Regions from separate parts of the Paraburkholderia bengalensis genome, predicted to be linked through region 3. Evidence: riboswitches for the same ligand, from Rfam matches in the RefSeq annotation. Region 3 holds a riboswitch; each other region holds the start of a gene.
The links. A riboswitch is a leader RNA that binds a small molecule or an ion and turns the genes downstream of it on or off. The one in region 3 is predicted to bind cobalamin.

Region 1 (7,165 bases), on a different contig from region 3:
ACAAGAATCAACGCCGTGCGCTCGATATCCGTCGCCGCTACCTTCGCGACGATATCCGCCAGCGTGCCCGTCACCTTCTCTTCATCCGGCCAGCTTGCTCGGTAGATCACAGCGACGGGACAATCGCTGCCGTAATGCGGCGTCAGCTCATCCACGATTCGCGCGAGATGCCGCACGCCCAGATGAATTGCCATCGTCGCGCGATGCCGCGCCAGATCCGCCAGTTGCTCGCCTTCGGGCATCGACGTCTTGCGCGCATAGCGCGTGAGAATCAGCGTCTGCGATACGTCGGGCAGCGTCAGCTCGACGCCGAGCGCCGCCGCGCACGCGGCCGTTGCCGTCACGCCTGGCACGATCTCGTACGGAATGCCGAGCGCGCGCAAGCGCCGGATCTGTTCGCCGATCGCGCCATACAAAGACGGATCACCGGAATGCACGCGCGCGACGTCCTGCCCTTTCGCGTGCGCTTGCACCAGCAGCGCGACGATCGCATCGAGATCGAGTTCGGCCGTGTTAACCACGTTCTCCGCGACATTCCCGCTCAGCACGGCTTCGGGCACGAGCGACCCCGCATACAGGATCACGGGGCACGTACGCACGAGTCGCTGCCCTTTCACCGTGATCAGTTCGGGATCGCCAGGACCCGCGCCGATAAAAAACACCGTCATCTCTACTGCACTCCCTCTTCACTCAACGCGCGCAGCACCTGCGCGGGACTCTCGAACTCGCGATCGACGGCGGGCAGCGCGGGCCGCGTCAACATCACGACGGGCACCCTCAATTCGCGCGCGACGTCGAGCTTGGCTTGCGTCGCTGCGCCGCCGCTGTTCTTCGTCACGAGCACGTCGATGCCGTTGAGCGCGAACAGCGCCCGCTCGCCGTCGATATCGAATGGACCGCGCGCGTCGATGATGCGCGCGCGTTCGTTGCCCGCATGCGCATCGAGACAACGCACGATCCAGAACTGATGCGCGGGTATCTCGTCCAGATGCGACAGCGGCTCGCGACCTGACGTGAACAGCACGCGCCTGAACGGACAGATTGCATCGGCCAGCGCGTCCCAGCCGTCCACCATGCGCCAGTCGTCGCCAGCCTGCGGCGTCCAGCCCGCGCGGCGCAGCGCCCAGCACGGCACGCCCGCCGCGCGGCACGCTGCCGCCGCGTTCGCGCTCATCTGCGCGGCGTAGGGATGCGTCGCGTCGATTACGAGCGCGATGCCTTCGCTTTCGATATACCGCGCGAGCCCTTCGCTGCCGCCGAAGCCGCCGACGCGCACCGCGCACGCCAGCCCTTGCGGCACGCGCCCAAGCCCCGCGAGGCTGTACACATCACGCGAGGCAAGCTGCCGCGCGATCTGCAACGCGTCGCCCGTGCCGCCCAGCAGCAGCACGCGCTTCATCGCGCCGCTCCGATGATGTTGCCCTGCCGGTCGATGGCGAACATTTCGACGGCAACCGTTTCGGGCACGATCTCGCGCGCCACCGCGCGCGCGCGTTCGCAGACGATGTCGCCGAGCGGCACGCCTTGTTTCAGCGCCATTGCCAGCGCTTCCTGGCTGGTATTCGCGCCGACCATCGCGCGCCGCAACGCTTCATCGCTCGACGGATGTTCGCTCGACCACGCGGCCAGTTGCGGCAAGTCGATGCTCGAGTGGCGGCTGTGCAGATCGAGATGCCCTGCCGCCAGCTTGCTCAGCTTGCCGAAGCCGCCGCACATGCTGAGCTTGTCGACAGGCGCGCGTTTCAGATGCTTGAGCACCGCGCCCGCGAAGTCGCCCATTTCGATCAGCGCGATATCGGGCAAATGATAGTAAGCGCGCATCGCGTCCTCACTCGCGTTCCCCGTGCACGCGGCAATGTGCAAGTAGCCGTTCGCGCGCGCCACGTCGATGCCCTGATGAATCGACGCGATATACGCCGAGCACGAAAACGGCCGCACGATGCCCGTCGTGCCGAGAATCGACAGGCCGCCGACGATGCCAAGGCGCGGGTTCATCGTTTTCTGCGCGAGCGCCTCGCCGTGCTCGACGCCGATCGTCACCTCGAAGCCCCCTGCATAGCCGCATTCGGCCGCGAGGTCGGTCAGATGCGCGGTCATCATCTGACGCGGCACCGGGTTGATGGCCGGTTCGCCGACGGGCAGCGTGAGGCCCGCGCGCGTCACCGTGCCGACGCCCGGTCCCGCATGAAAGCGCACGCCGGGCGCGTCGCTCAGGCGCACGCGCGCGAACACGACGGCGCCGTGCGTGACGTCGGGGTCGTCGCCCGCGTCCTTCACCGTGCCTGCCTCCGCGCCGCAGTCGTTCGCGCTGTCGCTCGGGTCGGCAGTCATCAGGCGGCAGAACACGAGCTTCATCGGCACGAGCTGACCCTTCGGCAACACGATCTCCGCGACATCGCTGGCGATGCCCGTCAGCAGCAGACGCGCCGCCGCGAGAGACGTTGCCGTCGCGCAACTTCCCGTCGTGTAGCCGCTGCGCAGCGGCGCGGGTTGTTCGGGGCTCTCGTTGCGCATCACGGTTTGCTGGTGTCGAGCAGCGTGATGGGAAGCGCGGCGCGCCACGTCTCGAAGCCGCCGAGCGGCTGCGCCTGCGCGAGCGCGATGCGCGTGAGCGTGCCGCCATGCCGCGCGCGCCATGCGGTGAGGGCCGCTTCGCCTTCAAGCGTGACGGCGTTCGCGACCAGGCGTCCGCCGCTTTTCAGCGCGTGCCAGCACGCGTCGAGCACGCCGTGCACCGTCACGCCGCCGCCGATGAAAATCGCATCGGGCGCGGGCAAGCCGTCCAGCGCATCGGGCGCATTGCCCGCGATCAATTGCAGGTTCGGCACGCCAAGCGCTTCGCGATTGTGTTCGATGAAGCGCTGCCGCTCGCTATTCGCTTCGATCGCGATTGCGCGGCACGCCGGGTGCGCGCGCATCCATTCGATGCCGATCGACCCGCACCCCGCGCCGACGTCCCACAGCAGTTCGCCCGGCGCAGGCGCGAGACGGCCTAGCGTGAGCGCGCGCACGTCGCGCTTGGTCAGCTGGCCGTCGTGGCGAAACGCGTCGTCGGGCAAGCCCGGCGTGAGCGCAAGGCGCGGCGCGGATGCATCGCGCGCGCATTCGAGCGCGATCACGTTCAGCGACGCCGTCCCGCCGATCTCCCACGAGTGGGCGCGCCCGTCGATCAGGCGTTCGGACGCGCTGCCCAGATGCTCCATCACGATCATGCGCGTCGCGCCGAAGCCGCATTGCGCGAGCCACGCGGCGACGGCGGCGGGCGTTGCGCCATCGGCGCTCAGCACGAACACGCGCGCGCCGTCGTGCAAATGCCGTTGCAACGCCGCGAGCGGCCGGCCGACCAGCGAGACCGTCGCGACATCCTGCAGCGGCCAGCCAAGGCGCGCCGCCGCGAGCGACACCGACGAAGGCGCGGGCAGCACGCGCAGTTCGTCGGTGCGAACGTGGCGCGCGAGCGTCGCGCCCACGCCGTAGAACATCGGGTCGCCGCTCGCCAGCACGCACACGGGCGTGTCGCGCCGCGCGAGCACGGGCGCGATGTCGAATGGCTGCGGCCACGGCTCGCGCGCGGCGGACAGGCACACGGGCAGCATCGCCAGATGCCGCGCGCCGCCGTAGATCACCCGCGCGTCGATCAACGCGCGCCGCGCCGCCTTTCCGAGGCCGGCAAAACCGTCGTCGCCCATTCCCACCACGGTCAGCCAGGCCGGCATGCGTCCATCCTCATTTGAATCTCGATAACGCCGCGGCAGCTTGTATTCAAAGGCCGCGGCATCGTTGTGCTGTTCGAAAAAAGGCATAATACCCGTTCGCCGGTGCCTTTCGGGGCCCAAGAGGGAACACAACACGGATCGCCGATGATTGTGGCTGCCCCCGCAACTGTATGCAGCAAGTCCACGCCAGCGCGCGCCCCGGGCATCGACTGGACCGCGGGCGTCGACGTGCTGCCAGCCAGATACCTGCCGGCCAACCAGTTCGTGCCAGCCACATCGGGCGGGGTGTACCGATGCCGTGCCGCTCTCATCCGAGACGCCCGGGCCGTCGCGCGACCCTAACCCGGTGATGTCTTGAGCCCAGCTTTCCGTTCGTCCGATGCCTGCATGCCGCGCCCTTCCGCCTGCCCGGGGCTGTTGCGCATCGTGCCCGCGCTCGACGGCGGCATCTGCCGCGTGAAGCTCGCGGGGGGCGCACTGGGCGCGTCGCAGGCTGATGCCATCGCCGACGCCATCGACGCGCACGCGTCGGGCGTCGTCGACGTGACCAATCGCGCGAACCTTCAGTTGCGCGGCGTGAAGCCGGGTCGCGAAGACGCGCTGATCGCCGCGCTGCTCGCGGCCGGGCTCGGCCCGCAGGCACACGCTCACGCGCTGGCCGACGACGTGCGCAACGTGATGATCAGTCCCGCCGCGGGCCGCGATGCGCACGCGCTGTTCGACACGGCTGGGCTTGCCGCTGAACTTCTCGCCCTGCTGCAAGGCGATGCGCGCTTCGCGGCGCTGTCGGCGAAATTCGCGCTGCTGCTCGACGGCGGCGAGCGTCTGATGATGCTCGATCATCCCCACGACATCTGGTTCTCCGCGCTGCGGCATCCCGCGCACGACAACGTGCTGGTCGGGTTCGGTCTCGCGGGCTGCCCGCCTGTCGACGCGCGGCACGCGGGCGCGCTGGCCGCCGTCGCGCCCGAACACATCGTGCCGTTGACGCAAGCACTCGTGCACACGTTTCTCGATCTCGCGCAGCCCGGCCACACGCGCATGCGCGATGTGCTCGCCACGCATGCCGCTGAAAGCGTGCTGGCGCAAGCCGCGCGCAAGACCAGCGTTCGGCTGCTACGCGACGCATACGTCGCGAACTGGCGCCGCGAGCCCGCCGACGCGTCACGCAGACTCGGCGCGCACGCGCAGCGCGACGCAACCCGCCTGCATTTGGGCGGGCAGCCTGCTTTGGGCCGCATGCGAAGCGCAACCTTGCGCGGACTCGCGAACATCGTGCGCAACAACGAAGGCGCGACGCTGCGCATGACGCCGTGGCAAGGCGTGCTGCTGACCGACATCGAGCCCGCAAACGTCGATGCGACGCTGCACGCACTCGCCGCCCTCGGCCTCGCCACGACGACATGCGATCCGCTGACTCGGGTGATCGCCTGCGCGGGTTCGACAGGCTGCGCGAAAAGCCTGGCGGACGTGAAAGCCGACGCAGCGACGCTCGCGCCGCACGTGCCCGGCCGCACGCAAGTGCATCTGAGCGGCTGCGCGCGATCGTGCGCGGCCGCGCATCGCGCGCCGTACACGCTGCTCGCCGTCGGCGGCGAACGCTATGACCTCTACCACACACAAGACCCGCGTGATCCCGCCGGCTTCGGCCGTCCCGTCGCGCGCGGCCTGACGATCGACGAAGCGGCGACGGCATTGAACGGGTCCGCGCCGCCCTCTTTTGATGAGCCATTCGATGCCTGAATACATCCGCGACGGACAGGAAATCTATCGCCAGTCGTTCGCGACGATACGCGCGGAAGCCGACCTCTCGCACATTCCCGCCGACCTCGAAAAGCTTGCCGTGCGCGTGATCCACGCGTGCGGCATGGTCGATATCGTCGGCGACCTGCGTTTTTCTGACGGCGCGGGCCAAGCCGGACGCCACGCGCTCGCGAACGGCGCGCCGATCCTCTGCGACGCGCGCATGGTCGCCGAAGGCATCACGCGCGCGCGCCTGCCCGCGAACAACGAAGTGATCTGCACGCTCGGCGACGCGCGCGTGCCCGCGCTGGCGCGCGAGCTGGGCAACACGCGCTCGGCCGTCGCGCTCGAGCTGTGGCGGCCGCATCTGGCGGGGAGCGTCGTCGTGATCGGCAACGCGCCCACCTCGCTCTTCTATCTGCTCGACATGCTCGACGCGGGCGCGCCGCGGCCGGCGCTGATTCTCGGCTTTCCCGTGGGCTTCGTCGGCGCGGCGGAGTCGAAGGCGCTGCTCGCCGCCGACAGCCGCGGCGTGCCGTTCGTCGCTGTGCACGGACGGCGCGGCGGCAGCGCGATGGCGGCGGCCGCCATCAACGCACTGGCCACGGAGGAAGAATAAATGGCCAAACAGAACGTCATGCGCGGACGGCTCTTTGGACTCGGCGTCGGTCCCGGCGACCCGGAACTGATCACCGTGAAGGCGCTGCGTCTGCTGAAATCGGCGCACGTGGTGGCGTATTTCGTCGCGAAGGGCAAGAAAGGCAACGCGTTTTCGATCATCGAATCGCATCTGTCGAGCGAGCAGGAACAATTGCCGCTCGTCTATCCCGTGACGACGGAAGCGCTCGAACCGCCGTTGTCGTATGAAGCGATCATTGCCGACTTCTACGATACAGCGGCCGAAGTGGTCGCGGCGCATCTCGACGCGGGACGCGACGTCGCCGTGATCTGCGAAGGCGACCCGTTCTTCTATGGCTCGTACATGTACCTGCACGACCGGCTCGCGAACCGGCTGTCGCCGCGCTTCGACGCCGAAGTCGTGCCCGGCGTCTGCTCGATGCTCGGCGGCGTCGCCGTGCTGGGCCAGCCGCTCGTCTACCGGAATCAGACGCTGTCGGTGCTGTCGGGCGTGCTGCCCGAAGACGAACTGAAGCGGCGTCTGGCCGATGCCGACGCTGCCGTCGTGATGAAGCTCGGCCGCAACTTCGACAAGGTGCGCCGTGTGCTCGACGAACTCGGGCTGGCGGATCGCGCGCTCTACGTCGAACGCGCGACGATGACGAACCAGCGCATCGTGCCCCTCGCCGACGTCGACCCGATGGCGTCGCCCTACTTCTCGCTGCTCGTCGTGCCGGGGGAAAAATGGCAAGGATGACGACGCCGCCCGCCGTCGTGATACTCGGCACCGGCGCGCAGCACACCGCGCGGCGCCTGCAGGCGCTGTACGACGGCGCGAAAGTGCACGGCCTGCATGGCCGCGTCGGCGAAGCGGATATCGCGTACACGGAACTCGGCGCGCATCTGCGCGAGCTGTATGCGAGCGGCACGCCGATCGTCGCGTTGTGCGCGGCGGGCATCGTGATCCGCTGCCTCGCGCCGCTGCTTGCGAACAAGGGCAGCGAGCCGCCCGTGCTGGCCGTCGCCGAAGACGGCAGCGCCGTCGTGCCGCTGCTCGGCGGATTGTCCGGCGTGAACCTGATGGCGCG
Region 2 (7,165 bases), on a different contig from region 3:
TCGATGCCGTAAGGCCAATAGGCTTCGCCGCCCAGATGATCGACCACGACCACGCGCGCATGCTGCAACACATCGTCGACGTAAAAATCCACCGACGCCGGCTGCCGCAGATACGTCACGTTGGCAAGCCGCACGCTCGGAAAACCATCGCCCAGACGCGGCACGACGCTCGCGAGCAGCGACAGCGTCGTGTCGGCGGAACTGAGAATGACGATGTCCGCGGGCTGCTGATCGATACGGATCACGCCCTTCGAATCGTCGACGAAACCACCGGGAACGGTGCGCAGCAGATGCATCGCGTTGCCTGTCAGGCCTGTCGTGTCTGCGCGTGCTGCACGTTCAGCGCTGCGTTCAACGCGGCATCGAGCGCGCGTTGCAGCGTGGGCTGATCGAGGTCTGCGCCGATCAGCACGAAGCGGCTCAGCGACGACGCGTCGAGTTCACCCGCCTGCCAGCGCCGGTCGAAGTAGCTGTCGAAACGCCTGCCCACACCCTGAATGACGAGGCGCATCGGCGCATTGGGCAGCGCGGCAAAGCCCTTCACGCGATAGATCGTGTGCGCTTCGACCACGCTTTGCAGCGCGGCGATCATCGTCTCGCGCGACACGGCCTGCGCACTGACGACGACGGAGTCGAACTCGTCGTGATGATGGTCGGCGTGATCGGGATCATCGGCGGAACCGTGGTGATCGTGACGCAGATGAATCGTCTCCTCCAATGCCGATTCGAGCCCGAGCAGCGCGTGCAGATCGAGTTGCCCCCTATGCGCGCGCACCACCTTCACCTGCGGCGGAATCTCCTCGCGGATGACCGTCTCGACACTCGCCTGCTGCGCTTCGTCGAGCAGATCGGTCTTGTTCAGAATCACGAGATCGGCGGCGCAAAGCTGGTCTTCGAACAGCTCGTGCAACGGCGATTCATGATCGAGATTCGGGTCCGCCTTGCGCAACTGGTCGACGGCAACGGGGTCTTGCGCGAACTGGCCGCTCGCCACGGCCGGACCGTCGACCACCGTCACGACGGCATCGACGGTAAAGCTGTTCTTGATCGACGGCCAGTTGAACGCCTGCACGAGCGGCTTCGGCAATGCAAGGCCCGACGTTTCGATCAGCACGTGATCGATCTGCTCGCGCCGTTCGACAAGCTGTTCCATCACCGGGAAAAATTCTTCCTGCACGGTGCAGCACAAACAGCCGTTCGCGAGTTCATAAAGCTGGCCTTCCGTCTCGTTGCCGTTCTCATCGCAACCGATGCCGCAGCCCCTGAGTATTTCGCCGTCGATGCCGAGCTCGCCGAACTCGTTGACGATCACGGCGATGCGCAGGCCGCCCGCATGCTGAAGAATGTGACGCATCAACGTCGTTTTGCCGCTGCCGAGAAAGCCCGTCACGATGGTCACGGGAATCTTGCGCATCTGTGTCTGCATGATGGCTCCGTTGCCCGCGCTGCGTTCGGGCGAACTTGAAGAAGTAAGGCACGGGGACGAAAACGGCGCCGCACGGGCATTTGCATGCTCGAAGAAAGCACCAACGCAAACGCCATGCAGCGCATGAGGAATCGTGAACGCAGCGCCGCATCCCCGCAGCGCAGCGTCGTCGTCTCGGGCCGGTATCCGGGCTGATGAAAGCGCCGCCTCTCCTTCCCGCGCGAGCATTTTCGCGCAGTGGATTGCTCTGCATGGGCCGCTATTGGACGCACATGCAGCGAGGCCGGCTCTGCATCGTCTTCGCGATGCCTTCACCTACCGTTGCGGGGAGCAGCATAGTTTGGTTCTGCGATGTCACGCAAAACCGGCTATTTCCCGTTTAACTGCGCACGCCGAACGCGCGCGCGAGCACCAGAGTGCGTGCGAGTTTAGGCTTCGTCGCGAGGAGCGTCAAGAAAGGCCGGACGGGCTTTCCGGGCATCATCCCGAGGCGACGCGCAAGTTGGCGTGTGCTATCGTATGCGCGCGTCTGGTGCCGAGCAGGCCAGCAACTCAGGGCCTGCAGAGTTAAACGGGAAACAGGGAAGCGTCGTCATCGCCATTGCGCGCGATTCATATGACGCCCAGCCTGTGCTGTCCCCGCAACGGTCACGCGGCAAGCGGAATGCCAACGCGTTCCGCGCAGTGCGTTCAAAGCCACTGCCTGCAGCACGCAGGCGGGAAGGCGAACGCGATGAGCCGCCAGCCCGGATACCGGCCAGATGCATGGAGGCGACGATCACCTCGCCATTCGCTGGAGCCGCGGGAAACGGCCGCCAGCGCCCGCGCGCGACTCTCACCGCCCTCGCGCGTCGCAAGCACCATCGGCAATCTCGAATGACCTATCACTCGCAAGCGTGCGCTCGTGCAGCGGCGCTTTTTTCGCAATGAGCCGCGCCTGGCTGATCGGCGCCGGCCCCGGCGACGTCGAGCTGCTCACGCTCAAGGCCGTGCGCACGCTCGCGCAGGCCGATGTCGTACTCGTCGACGATCTCGTCAACCCCGAAGTCCTGCAGTTCGCGCGCGACGACGCGCAAATCGTCCATGTCGGCAAACGCGGCGGCCAGGTGTCGACGCCGCAGCCGGACATCGTCGCGCAGATGCTCGACCATCTGCGCGCGGGCCGCAGCGTCGCGCGCCTGAAAGGCGGCGACCCATTCGTGTTCGGCCGCGGCGGCGAAGAGCAGCAGGCGCTGCAGGCCGCGGGCATCGCGGTCGAAATCGTCGGCGGAATCACTGCCGGTATCGCCGCGCCCGCGGCCATCGGCATTCCCGTCACGCATCGCGATCACGCGCAAGGCGTGATCTTCGTCACCGGCCACGGCGCGGGCGAGCACGAGGCCGACTGGGCCGCGCTCGCGGCGACCCGGATGACGCTCGTGATCTACATGGGCATGCGCCGTCTGAACGACATCGCCGATGCGCTGCTGGCAGCCGGCATGCCGCCCGACACGCCCTGCGCCGCGATCGAATCCGCCACGCGCCCCGAGCAGCGCCATGTGCGCGCGAGCTTGCGCGAACTCGCGCAACACGTCGCCGATGCGGGGCTCGGTTCGCCCGCCATCGTCGTGATCGGCGGCGTCGCGTCGCTCGGCGTGTCATGAAGCTCGTCGCGGGCATCGGCTGCCGGCGCGGCGTGTCGGCCGAACAGATCGAACGCGCCGTGCGTGACGCGCTCGGCGCGACGCTCGACTTCGCGGCGCTGCACGCAGTTGCGTCGCTCGAATCCAAGGCCGATGAAGCCGGTCTCGTTGCATTCTGCGCGCAGCATGGGCTGCCGCTGCGCACCTTCACCCGCGAAGCCATCGCGTCGCTCGATGCGGCAACCAGCGTGTCGGCCGCCGCGCGCGAACATCTCGGCATCGACGGCGTATGCGAGCCTTGCGCGCTGCTCGCGTCGCGAGGCGGAACCCTGCTCGTGCCGAAGCGCGCGCGCGACGGCGTGACGGTCGCGATCGCGTGCGCTGCCGCACGCTCTCCATCCCACGACATACCCGCAATCAAGGAACATCGATGAAAACCGATCCCGAATCGCACGCACGCATGACGCAGCGCCGCCGCGAAGGCCACGAGAAAAAGCAGGCGCAGGCGACGGTCGAAAAAGGCCTGTTGATCGTCTACACGGGTACGGGCAAGGGCAAGTCGACGGCGGCGTTCGGCATGGCCGTGCGCGTGCTCGGCCACGGCCTGAAGCTCGGCGTCGTGCAGTTCATCAAGGGCGCGCTGCACACGTCCGAACGCGATTTTCTCGGCACGCAGGCGAACTGCGACTTCGTCACGATGGGCGACGGCTACACCTGGAACACGCAGGACCGCGAAGCCGACATCGCGACGGCACGCAAGGGCTGGAACGAAGCGCGCCGCATGATCGAAAGCGGCGAGTACCAGATGGTGATTCTCGACGAGTTGAATACGGTGCTGAAGTACGAATATCTTCCGCTCGATGAAGTGCTGTCTGTCGTCAATGCGCGGCCCGAGATGCTGCATGTCGTGATCACGGGCCGCCATGCACCCGACGCGCTCGTCGACGCCGCCGATCTCGTCACCGAAATGCGCCTCGTCAAGCATCCTTACCGCGAGCAGCACGTGAAGGCGCAGCGCGGCGTGGAGTTCTGAACATGCTCGCGTGTCCCGCCCTGTTCATCAGCGCGCCGGCGTCGGGCCAGGGCAAAACGACGGTGACGGCCGCGCTCGCGCGGCATCATCGGCGCATGGGGCGCGACGTGCGCGTGTTCAAGACTGGCCCGGATTTTCTCGACCCGATGATCCTAGCGCGCGCGAGCGGGGCGCCCGTGCTGTCGCTCGACCTGTGGATGGTCGGCGAGTCCGCATGCCGCGCGCTGCTCGCGCAGGCCGCGCGCGAAGCGGATCTGATCCTGATCGAAGGCGTGATGGGCCTGTTCGACGGCACGCCGAGCAGCGCCGATCTCGCCGCCAGATTCGGCGTGCCTGTCGCGGCCGTGATTTCCGCGAAGGCGATGGCGCAGACCTTCGGCGCTGTTGCGTTCGGCCTCGCGCGCTTTCGCGAGGACGTGCCGTTTCATGGCGTGTTCGCGAACCGGGTCGGGTCGGCGCGTCACGCGCAGATGCTCGAAGAAGCGCTGCCGCGCGATCTGAAGATGCTCGGCTATCTGTCGTCGACGGATTCGATCGAATTGCCCGATCGCCATCTGGGCCTGCTGCAGGCGGCTGAAATCGACGATCTCGACGCGCGGCTCGAGCGCGCCGCCGACGCGCTCGCCGCCACCCCGCTCGCCCAGTTGCCGCCCGCCATCGCGTTCGACGAGCCGGAACACGAAGCGCCGCTGCCGCGTCTGCTCGACGGCATGCACGTCGCGATCGCGCGCGACGCGCGTTCTCGTTCATCTATCCCGCCAACGTGCAGCTGCTCGAAGCGCTCGGCGCGCGCGTCACGTATTTCTCCCCCCTTGCAGACGAGCCCGTGCCCGGCGGCGCCGACGCGCTTTATCTGCCCGGCGGCTATCCGGAACTGCACGCGTCCACGCTGGCGGCCAACGCGCGCAGCGCCGCGTCGATCCGTGCACATGCGAGCGCGGACAAAACCGTCGTCGCCGAATGCGGCGGCATGCTGTATCTGCTCGACAGCGTCACGGACACGCAAGGCGCGAGCACGCCGATGCTCGGCCTGTTGCCGGGCCACGCCGCGATGCAGACGCGCTTCACGGCGCTAGGCATGCAGCAGATCGACGACGCGACGCACGGCCTGCTGACGGGCCACACGTTTCACTATTCGCGCGTGAGCACGCCGCTCGCTCCCGTGCGCCACGCGACGCGCGCCCAGTCCGACGCGCCCGGCGAAGCCGTCTATCGCCGGGGTTCGATCGCCGCCACCTATATGCACGGCTACTGGCCGTCCAACCCGGCCTTCGCGGCCGCCCTCTTTCATGGCCGAGCCTTTTAACGACGCCGAACGCGCCGCCGTCTATCGCGCGATCTACGAACGGCGCGACATGCGCCACTTCGTGCCCGCGCCCGTCGATCCCGCCGTGCTCGCGCGCCTGATCGACGCCGCGCATCACGCGCCGAGCGTCGGCTACATGCAGCCGTGGCGCATCGGCCGCATCACCGATCCCGCGCTACGGCAGAGCCTGCACGACGCCGTCGAACGCGAACGCCTGCTGACGGCCGACGCGCTCGGCAAGCGCCGCGACGAATTCATGAAGCTGAAGGTGGAAGGCATGCTCGAGTGCGGCGAGCTGCTGGCGATGGCACTGATGGACGGCCGCGAGAAACATGTGTTCGGGCGACGCACGCTGCCCGAGATGGACCTCGCGTCGGTCGCCTGCGCGATCCAGAACATGTGGCTCGCGGCGCGCGCGGAAGGTCTCGGCATGGGCTGGGTATCGCTGTTCGATGCCGACGAAGTGCGCACGCTGCTCGGCATGCCGGCGGGCGCGCGGCCCGTGGCGCTTCTGTGCGTCGGGCACGTCGAGCGTTTCTATGCCGAGCCGATGCTCGAATCGGAAGGCTGGGCCACACGCATGCCCCTCAGCGCGTGCCTGTTCGAGAACACATGGCCCGCGCAACCCGCGCGAGCGTGCGATGACGAGCGGCAGGCGGGCAGCGCAAGCGAGGCGCGCGCAAACAACACCAGCACCGACCCGTCAGAGGCTGCCTGACGCGCGTTAAAGGGCCTTGGAAGGCGTTGGCAGCCTCTTGGCGTCGTCGGTGCCTGCCGTCAGCTTTCGCCCTTCTCGATCCGCTCGAGCCGGTAGCCGTAGCCGTAAATTGGCATCAGACGGTAGCCGTTCTCGGGCCGCAGACCGAGCTTCGAACGCAGCATCGACACGTGCGTGTCCATCGTGCGCGACGGAATGCCCGCGGCCTGCTTCCAGATCGCGTCGAGGATATGCGAGCGCGACAGTGGCCGGCTCAGATGCTTGAACAGCAGCAGCGCGAGCTCGAACTCCTTGTGCGTCAACGTGACGGCATTGCCGCGCACATGTACGCGCTTTGCGCCCGGCTCGAATTCGTATTCGCCGAACACCTCTTTTTCCGCTACGGGCTCGCGTTGCGCGCGGCGCAGCAGCATGCCGACGCGCGCGAGCAGCGTCGCCGCGCTCACCGGCTTGACGATGTAATCGTCAGCGTCCTTGTCCTGCGGCGGCAGGTCGCTCACGCGCCCCATCAGCAGGGCGGGTATGCGCTCGGCGAGCGTCTGCCGGACCCAGCGCAGCACCTCGTCGCCCGACAGTGCGGGCGCATGGCGATCCAGCACAAGCAGATCGAAAGGTTGGCTGCGCAGTTGCCTGACGAGCGAGTGCCCGTCGTCGAACGCATGACACGTGTGTCCCGCCGCCGACAAGGTCCTGCACACGAAGTCGGCTTGCGCCTGAGTCTCCTCCAGAACTGCAATTCTCATAAAACCCCGCAACGCTAATTCGTTGTTACTGTCCGACCGGGAAATCCCGATGAAGGATGACGACTTGCAAATCGGAAATTTGAAATCCACATTCGCTTTGTTCGCATGCCTTGCATCGATTGCCGGCAAATTGCTTCAAATCGCCAGACAATGCCTCGATACCCGAGATTGCGTAAATGCCTTCGCGCCGCTTTCCGGAGTTGGAACAACCGGTATTAAAGAGGCGCAACATCCACTTCTTTTTGCCGCATTGAACAACGCGGATTTTTCTGTTGCCTTTCCTGCCAGCCGGGCATTGCCTGTTTCACGCGGATGTT
Region 3 (7,165 bases):
ACGCAATAATCGCGCACGGCAGGCGACAACGCATCGGCGACCAGCAGCGCGGCGGTCGCGATGAAGCCGTCCACGAGGATCGTCATGCGCGCCTGCGCCGCCCCGAGATACGCGCCTGCCATCATCGCGATCTCGAAGCCGCCGAAGGTCGCGAGCACCTCGAGCGGATCATTCGATGCCGGATGATGCGCGAGCGCCGCCGCCAGCACGTTGCGCTTCTTCGCGAGGCCCGCGTCGTCAAGACCCGTGCCGCGCCCGACGCAGTCGTCGATGGGCACGCCGCACAGCCGGCTCATCAGGCATGCCGCCGACGATGTATTCGCGATACCCATTTCGCCGAAGCCGATCACGTTGGTGCCGAGCGCCGCGTGATGGCGCACGCGCTGCGCGCCCGCGCGCAACGCGGCGAGCGCTTCGTCGCGGGTCATCGCGGGCTCCTGCGCGAAATTGCGCGTGCCTTTGCCAAGCGCAATATCGACGAGCTTTTCGTGCGGCGCGAAGTCATGCGCGACGCCCGCGTTCACGACTTCGAGTTCGACCCCGGCGACGCGGCTGAACGCGTTGATCGCCGCGCCGCCCGCCAGAAAGTTCAGCACCATTTGCGCCGTCACGGCCTGCGGATACGGACTCACGCCCGCGTTCGCGATACCGTGATCGGCGGCGAAGACGATCATCGCGGGCCGCGTGATGGTGGGTTTCGTCGTGCGCTGGATCATGCCCATCTGACGCGCGAGCGTCTCGAGTTGGCCCAGACTGCCAGGCGGCTTGGTCTTCAGGTCGATGATCCGTTGCAGGTCGGCGCGCAGCGTCTGTTCGAGCGGCTTCACATCGAACAGCTCGGACAGGGAAAGCGAAGTGGTCATGTTCGTTCAGGAGTGGAGAGTTTAGTTTTGCGCCGACGATCGAAACGCCGGGATCAGCGCTTCATCGTCGCCATCGCGGATCAGCACGAGCGGATAGCCGAATGCGCGGCTCGCGAGTTCCGGCGTCAAGACATCGCGCACAGGTCCTGCATGCGCAATACCGTTGCCTTCGAGCAGCAGTGCATGCGTCGCGAAACGGCGCGCGAGATTCAGATCGTGGCACGAGAACAGCACACTGCGCGTGCCGCCTCGCGTCCATGCATGCAACGCTTCGAGGCAATCGATCTGATGATGCAGATCGAGATGCGCGAGCGGCTCGTCGAGCAACAGCAGCGGCGCGTCCTGGCACAGCACGCCCGCGAGCGCGACGCGCTGCCGCTCGCCGCCCGACAGCGACAGCACGTCGCGCGAGGCGAAGTCGGCGAGTCCAAGCGAGGCGAGCGCCGCATGCGCGGCCGCGCGGTCCTCGTCGCGCTCCCAGCCCCAACCCGCCAGATGCGGGAAGCGGTTCAGCAGCACCACGTCCAGCACGCTCGCGCTGAACGCATCGTGCGAGGCTTGCGGCATCCACGCGCGACGCCGCGCGAGACGCGCGAGCGGCCAGTCGCTCACGCGCGCGCCATCGAGTTCGACGTGTCCCTGCGCGGGACGCAGCAGGCCCGCGAGCGTCGACATCAGCGTCGTCTTGCCCGCGCCGTTCGGCCCGGCGATGCACCAAAGCTCGCCCGGACCGAACGTTTGCGTGAACGCGTCGAGCAACGTGCGCGCGCCGGCGCGCAGCGTCAATTGCTGCGCATGCAGCGCGATTTGTGCGTGCGTGTGTGCGCTCATGTGGCCGTTCATGCGCGCCTCCTTCGCAGCAGCATCCACAGAAACACAGGCACGCCGATCAGCGCAGTGATCACGCCGACGGGCAATTGCGCGGGCGCGACGACCGTGCGCGCGAGCAGATCGGCGCCCATCACGGCCACGCCGCCGCCAAGCGCCGCGGCGGGCAGCAGCATCCGCTGATCGTTACCGAACGCGAGCCGCAGCATGTGCGGCACGACGAGCCCGACGAAGCCGATCGTGCCGCCCGTCGTCACGGCGGCGGCCGCTGCCAGCGACGCGACCAGATAAACGCGCAGCCGTGCGCGCATGACGGGAACACCGAGTGCCTGCGCCGCCGCGTCGCCGCGCAACAGCACGTTCAGTTGCGGCGCGATGGGCACGATGGCGGTCAGCGCCGCGCAGAGTGCGCCGAGCGCGAGCCACGGCATGCCGCCGCCGTTGAGATCGCCTGTCAGCCAGAACAGCATGCCGCGCAGGCGGCTGTCGGGGGCGACGGTCAGCAGCAGCGTGATGATGGCGCCCCACCCCGCCGCGATCACGGCGCCCGTCAACAGAAGACGCGGCGAGGCGTCCTGCGGCTCGCCGCGCCACAGCGCGCCGCGCGCGAGACCGAGCACCAGCACGATCGACACGAATGCGCCCGCGAACGCCGATGCATCGACGATCCACCACGCGCAGCCCGCGATCATCGCCAGCAGCGCGAAACTCGCTGCGCCGCCCGATACGCCGAGCACGTATGGCTCGGCCAGCGGGTTGCGCAGCAACACCTGCAGCAGCGCGCCTGCGAGCGCAAGCAGCGCGCCGCAGCCGAAGCCCGCCAGTGCGCGCGGCAGGCGCAGCGTGCGAACGATCTGCTCGGCGAGATCGGCGGAGGTGTCGTGGGACGGCAGCAACGCGTCCAACACGCGCAGCGGCGCGATGCTCACGCTGCCCAGCGCCAGCGACGCGACGAAGACGACGAGCGCGGCCGCACCGAGCGCCGCCCAGATCGCGAGCGCGCGCTTCGCGCTCATGCCTTGCGCGAGCGGCACCCGCGGACGTTGTGCGAAGCCGTTCATCGCGCGTTACAGCTGCTGCCAGCCGAGCGTGAGATAGGCGCCGCGCCGCGGCGTGTTGTACGTGTAGGCGAGTTCATAGTCCTTGTCGAACAGGTTCTGGATTTGCGCGGCCACGTACCATGCCTTCGTGATGTTGTAGCGCGCCGACAGACTCACGATGCCATATCCGCCGAGCGGCGCGCCGCTGTCGTCGCGCTCGCCGCTCAGGAGCCACTCGCCGCCCACGCGCCATTTGCCGACGGACCGGTTCGCGGTGAACGACGCAAAGCGGCGCGCGCGCCGGTTCAGCTCGGTGTGCGTGTCTTCGTCGACGGGATTCTGGAACGTCACCGCCGCGCGCACGTCCGTCTTGCCGACGTGACCCGCCCACGACCCTTCGATGCCCTGCACTTTCGCATGCCCCACGTTCTGTGCGACATAGATGCCGGGCGTGGTCTGCACGTAGTCGATCAGGTTCGTGTAGCGCGTCTGGAAAGCGGTGAGCTTCAGGAGACCCAATGCATCGGATGCGTATTGCAGCGCGGCTTCGACGGAGTGACTTTGCTCTGGCTGGATCAGCGGATTGCCGCTGCTCGGGTAGTACAGATCATTGAAGCTCGGCGCGCGAAACGCATCGGACCAGCTTGCAGTCACCTTCCAGTGTTCGTCGAAGTCGTAGCCATAGCCCAGATAGTAACTGTTGGCCCCGCCGAAATCCGAGTACTGGTCCCGCCGCACGTTCGCCTGGATCTGACTGCCGCCGAGGCGCCCCGTGTAGCCCGCAAACGCCGAATTCACGTGACGATCGGGCGCGCTGTACTGGTTCGAGTCGAGCGTCTGGTCCAGATGCTCGTAGCCGAGCTGCAGCTTGTGATCGCGTGCGATCGTGAAATCGTTCTGCCACGTGTATTGACGGTTGTCCGAATCGTAGCGATACAGATAGTCGCCATTGAGCGCCGTGTTGCTGCGATCGTTGCCCGCCGCGACGACCAAGCGCGTGGTCCACGCATCGGTGAGCTTGCCGTTCGCGAACACCGAGGCCGTCTGCACCTTGCTGTGCAGATTGTTGAGATTGGTGGGCAGACCGAACGGATCGTCGAAGCTGTCGGTGCCGTTCGACTGGAAATAGCGCACGCCGACGTCCCACGCGTCGGTCAGCTTGTGGCGCAGCGACGCGCTCACACTCTCGTTGAAGTAGCCGTTTGCATTGGGATTGACGCTCGCGAGCGCGGGGTCGATCGACGAGAAGCCGTCCGTCTTCGCGCGTGCGAGCGTGATGCTGAAGGTCGTGCGGCCGTCCTTGTCGAGCGCGCCGTCGACACCCGCCGCCTGGCGCTGCGTGTGATAGCTGCCGTACTCCACGTCGAAGTGAAAACGCGGCGGATGATTGCCGCCGTTCCTCGTGAACACTTGCACGACGCCGCCGATCGCGCCCGAGCCGTACAGCGCCGACACATTGCCGTTCACGACTTCGACATGATCGATCTGGTCGAGCGGAATCTGTTCGAGCTGTGCGTTGCCCTGGCTCACCGAGTCGACGCGCACGCCGTCGATCAGCACCAGCGACTGCGTCGCCGATGCGCCTCGCAGGAACAGACTCGAGGTCGCGCCCGGGCCGCCGTTGCGCACGATCTGCGCGCCCGGTGCTAACTGCAGCAGGCCGGGCAGATCGCGCGCGGTGGTGTCGGCAATGTCCTGTGCGTCGAAGAGCGTGGTCTGCGCAATGGCATCGGCGAGACGCTGCGCGCGACGGTCGGCCGTCACGACAATAGGCGACAGCACGGACGCGCTGGCCGGCGCGTCTACGTCAGACGGGAGCATGTCCGATCGCTGCGCGGATGTGGCGGATAGGCCCTGAGGGCCGGCTTCGTGAGCGGCTTCGTGAGCGGCCTCATGAGCGGCCTCATGAGCGGCCTCATGAGCGGTCGACTGGGCATGAGCGGCAAGCGGCATCGCGCTGGCAGCGTACGCAAGGACGCCCAGCGCGGCGAGCGGGGCGCGGGCGTAATCAATCAAATGCGCAGAGAAATACGCGGAGAAACGCGCGGCAAAACGCGCAGTCGGACGCGTGGCATGCATCGGGATGAGCATCGAGAAAGTCCTGTGGGCCTGTGCGCGGCCCGCTCCTCGTGGGCCGATGCCTGTCAAGGAGCGACGCGCTCCAGGCCTCCGGCCGGTATCCGGGCTGACGACTGGCCGACCCGCCTTCCCGCGCATGACGCACAGTGGCTTGCCGCACGACGTTCGACACCTTGGCTCGATGCGTGCATGAGTCGACCTGCAGAAACTGCGGTCGTTGTACCGTTGCGAGGACAGCGCAGGTTGGCTCGTCCGGGCGGACTTCGCTCCCTGCTTCCCGTTTAACTGCGCGCGGCGCGATACCGCGCGCGGGCACCTGAGTGGGCGCCAGTGTAGAAGTGGCGGATGCACGCGTCAAGAAACGCGGCACATCGCATGCATCCCGAACATCGGACTGTTGAAAAAGCCCCTTTTTTAGGGGCGAAAATGCGTGCCACGCGGGCACGCACCTGGATATTGCGGAATTAAGGCGCTAATGTTACGTCTCGAAACGAGACAAATGTCCGAGCGTGCGACATTCCGCGCTAGAATGCCATGTCTTTAGAGGACGCAGCACATGCTCACCGAACTCGAAACACTGTCACAGAACATTGGCCGGCTGATCGAGATCAGCCAGCGCTATAACGAAGCTCGCCTCGCGCTCGAAGAACAGCTCGCACAAGCGCGCGCCGAATGCGAGTCGACCCGCGCAGAACTCGAACAGGCCCGTGAAGAACGCAACGCATTGCAGGCGGAGCGCGATGCGCTGTCTGCGAAGATCGACGACGCCCAGGTGCGTCTGAACGCGATCCTCGAGAAATTGCCGCGCGCCCGCGCTCACGAGCCTGACAATCAACTCGATCTCCTCGCGCCCGAGCAGCACGCGCAGGCCAATCACGACGCGAACAACGACGCGACCCGCCACGGAGAAAATGCATGACCACGAAGCAGATCGAAGTGTCGATCCTCGGCCAGCCCTATCGCCTCGCGTGCTCGCCGGAAACGGAAGCCGCGCTGCTCGAAGCGGTGGCGCGCGTGGACGCCGAGATGACGAAGATCCGTGCCAGCAGCAACGTACGCGGTCAGGACCGCATCGCCGTGATGGCGGCGCTGTCGCTGGCATCGGAACTGCTTAGGCTGCAAGCCAGCGTGCGACACGGAGAATCATTTCCCGCCGAAGAAATCCGGCGTACAATGCACCAGATGAATGAGCAGCTGGGCACTGTGATTCAACAGTACAGCGTGCAGTAAAAAAATTCTGACGGGCTTGATTGCATTGCGGTCAGGTTCATGTGGTAGATGTAGAGCAAACGTTTTTCAGCTTCCCTGCCTGGTTCGCCAAGGTCATATATTCCTTGAACCAATGCTATATGCACGGTTGCGGAAATTTGTAGCACGGGCGTGCGCGTCACTCAGTCTGATGTACCCGAAGTGCTGCTAACTGCGACCAATTCTGAACCTCAGGTTCAGGATGCCGGCCTAGCGGCTAAGGCGGGGACCCATACGAACGGCATCGGACTTATCCGATGCCGTTTTTCTTTGCGTGCACGGTTGTCGCACAGCACTGCTCGACGAATCATTCCCACACTTCACGTTCAATCGACTCATGCGCTACTGGCTGATGAAGTCCGAACCGGACGAAGCGAGCATCGACGATCTCGCGAATGCGCCGCAGCGCACGCTACCGTGGACAGGCGTGCGCAATTATCAGGCGCGTAACTTCATGCGCGACATCATGAAGATCGGCGACGGCGTGCTGTTCTATCACTCGAGCTGCCCTGAGCCGGGCATCGCAGGCATCGCCGAGGTGTGCTCGACGCCCTATCCCGACCCAACGCAGTTCGATTCGAAGAGCCCGTACTACGACGCGAAGTCGTCGCAGGAAACGCCGCGCTGGACGCTCGTCGATGTCGTGTTCAAGAAGAAGATCGCGCTGATACCGCTCGCCGAATTGCGCGAACACCCCGAACTCGCCGACATGCGCGTGCTCGCCAAGGGCAACCGCCTGTCGATCACGCCCGTCACGCAAGCCGAGTGGACATTCATCACGAAGCAGTTGGCCAAGCCCGCCGCGTGAGCGCGCGGATGAAAGCGTGAACGCTTGCCGTCGCGTCGCCCACTGCCCAGAACGTGAAGCGCGAAAAGCAAAACTCAAGCGCGATGCGGAGCAATTCGAAGCAACAATTCGAAGCAACACTCAGGGAACCAGTCGACGCTTTCAGACGCCTAACTGCGCGTCGCAAGCGTCATGCCATGCGCGCCGAAGCGAGGTCTTCGGCGGCGGCGTTTCGCTGACGCATGCGCGCACAACCTCAAGCAAGGAGTCGAACAATGACGAAACCATCCGCGCTCGTGTGGGCGCTCGCCGGCGCATGC

Region 1: another riboswitch for cobalamin. It lies ahead of cobG (precorrin-3B synthase); the one in region 3 lies ahead of H3V53_RS07060 (TonB-dependent receptor domain-containing protein).
Region 2: another riboswitch for cobalamin. It lies ahead of cobA (uroporphyrinogen-III C-methyltransferase); the one in region 3 lies ahead of H3V53_RS07060 (TonB-dependent receptor domain-containing protein).

The regions. Positions count from the first base shown of each region.
Region 1 covers NZ_JACFYJ010000043.1:40,353-47,517, reverse strand. Annotated here, with positions in the region: gene cobM (precorrin-4 C(11)-methyltransferase) at 1-668, opposite strand, end outside; gene H3V53_RS23735 (cobalt-precorrin-6A reductase) at 671-1,399, opposite strand; gene H3V53_RS23730 (cobalt-precorrin-5B (C(1))-methyltransferase) at 1,396-2,514, opposite strand; gene cbiE (precorrin-6y C5,15-methyltransferase (decarboxylating) subunit CbiE) at 2,514-3,716, opposite strand; cobalamin riboswitch at 3,800-3,984, shown strand; gene cobG (precorrin-3B synthase) at 4,104-5,459, shown strand; gene H3V53_RS23715 (precorrin-8X methylmutase) at 5,452-6,078, shown strand; gene H3V53_RS23710 (precorrin-2 C(20)-methyltransferase) at 6,079-6,834, shown strand; partial or broken gene cobJ (precorrin-3B C(17)-methyltransferase) at 6,831-7,165, shown strand, end outside.
Region 2 covers NZ_JACFYJ010000043.1:23,104-30,268, reverse strand. Annotated here, with positions in the region: gene cobN (cobaltochelatase subunit CobN) at 1-296, opposite strand, end outside; gene cobW (cobalamin biosynthesis protein CobW) at 308-1,426, opposite strand; cobalamin riboswitch at 1,587-1,857, opposite strand; cobalamin riboswitch at 1,940-2,202, shown strand; gene cobA (uroporphyrinogen-III C-methyltransferase) at 2,353-3,069, shown strand; gene H3V53_RS23665 (cobalamin biosynthesis protein) at 3,066-3,482, shown strand; gene cobO (cob(I)yrinic acid a,c-diamide adenosyltransferase) at 3,479-4,081, shown strand; partial or broken gene H3V53_RS23655 (cobyrinate a,c-diamide synthase) at 4,084-5,387, shown strand; gene bluB (5,6-dimethylbenzimidazole synthase) at 5,371-6,105, shown strand; gene H3V53_RS23645 (response regulator transcription factor) at 6,165-6,848, opposite strand; gene H3V53_RS23640 (hypothetical protein) at 6,898-7,165, shown strand, end outside.
Region 3 covers NZ_JACFYJ010000007.1:119,912-127,076, reverse strand. Annotated here, with positions in the region: gene cobT (nicotinate-nucleotide--dimethylbenzimidazole phosphoribosyltransferase) at 1-863, opposite strand, end outside; gene H3V53_RS07070 (ABC transporter ATP-binding protein) at 885-1,706, opposite strand; gene H3V53_RS07065 (FecCD family ABC transporter permease) at 1,703-2,752, opposite strand; gene H3V53_RS07060 (TonB-dependent receptor domain-containing protein) at 2,759-4,552, opposite strand; cobalamin riboswitch at 4,886-5,145, opposite strand; gene H3V53_RS07055 (hypothetical protein) at 5,367-5,729, shown strand; gene H3V53_RS07050 (cell division protein ZapA) at 5,726-6,040, shown strand; RNA gene ssrS (6S RNA) at 6,110-6,291, shown strand; gene H3V53_RS07040 (EVE domain-containing protein) at 6,396-6,866, shown strand; gene H3V53_RS07035 (SIMPL domain-containing protein) at 7,121-7,165, shown strand, end outside.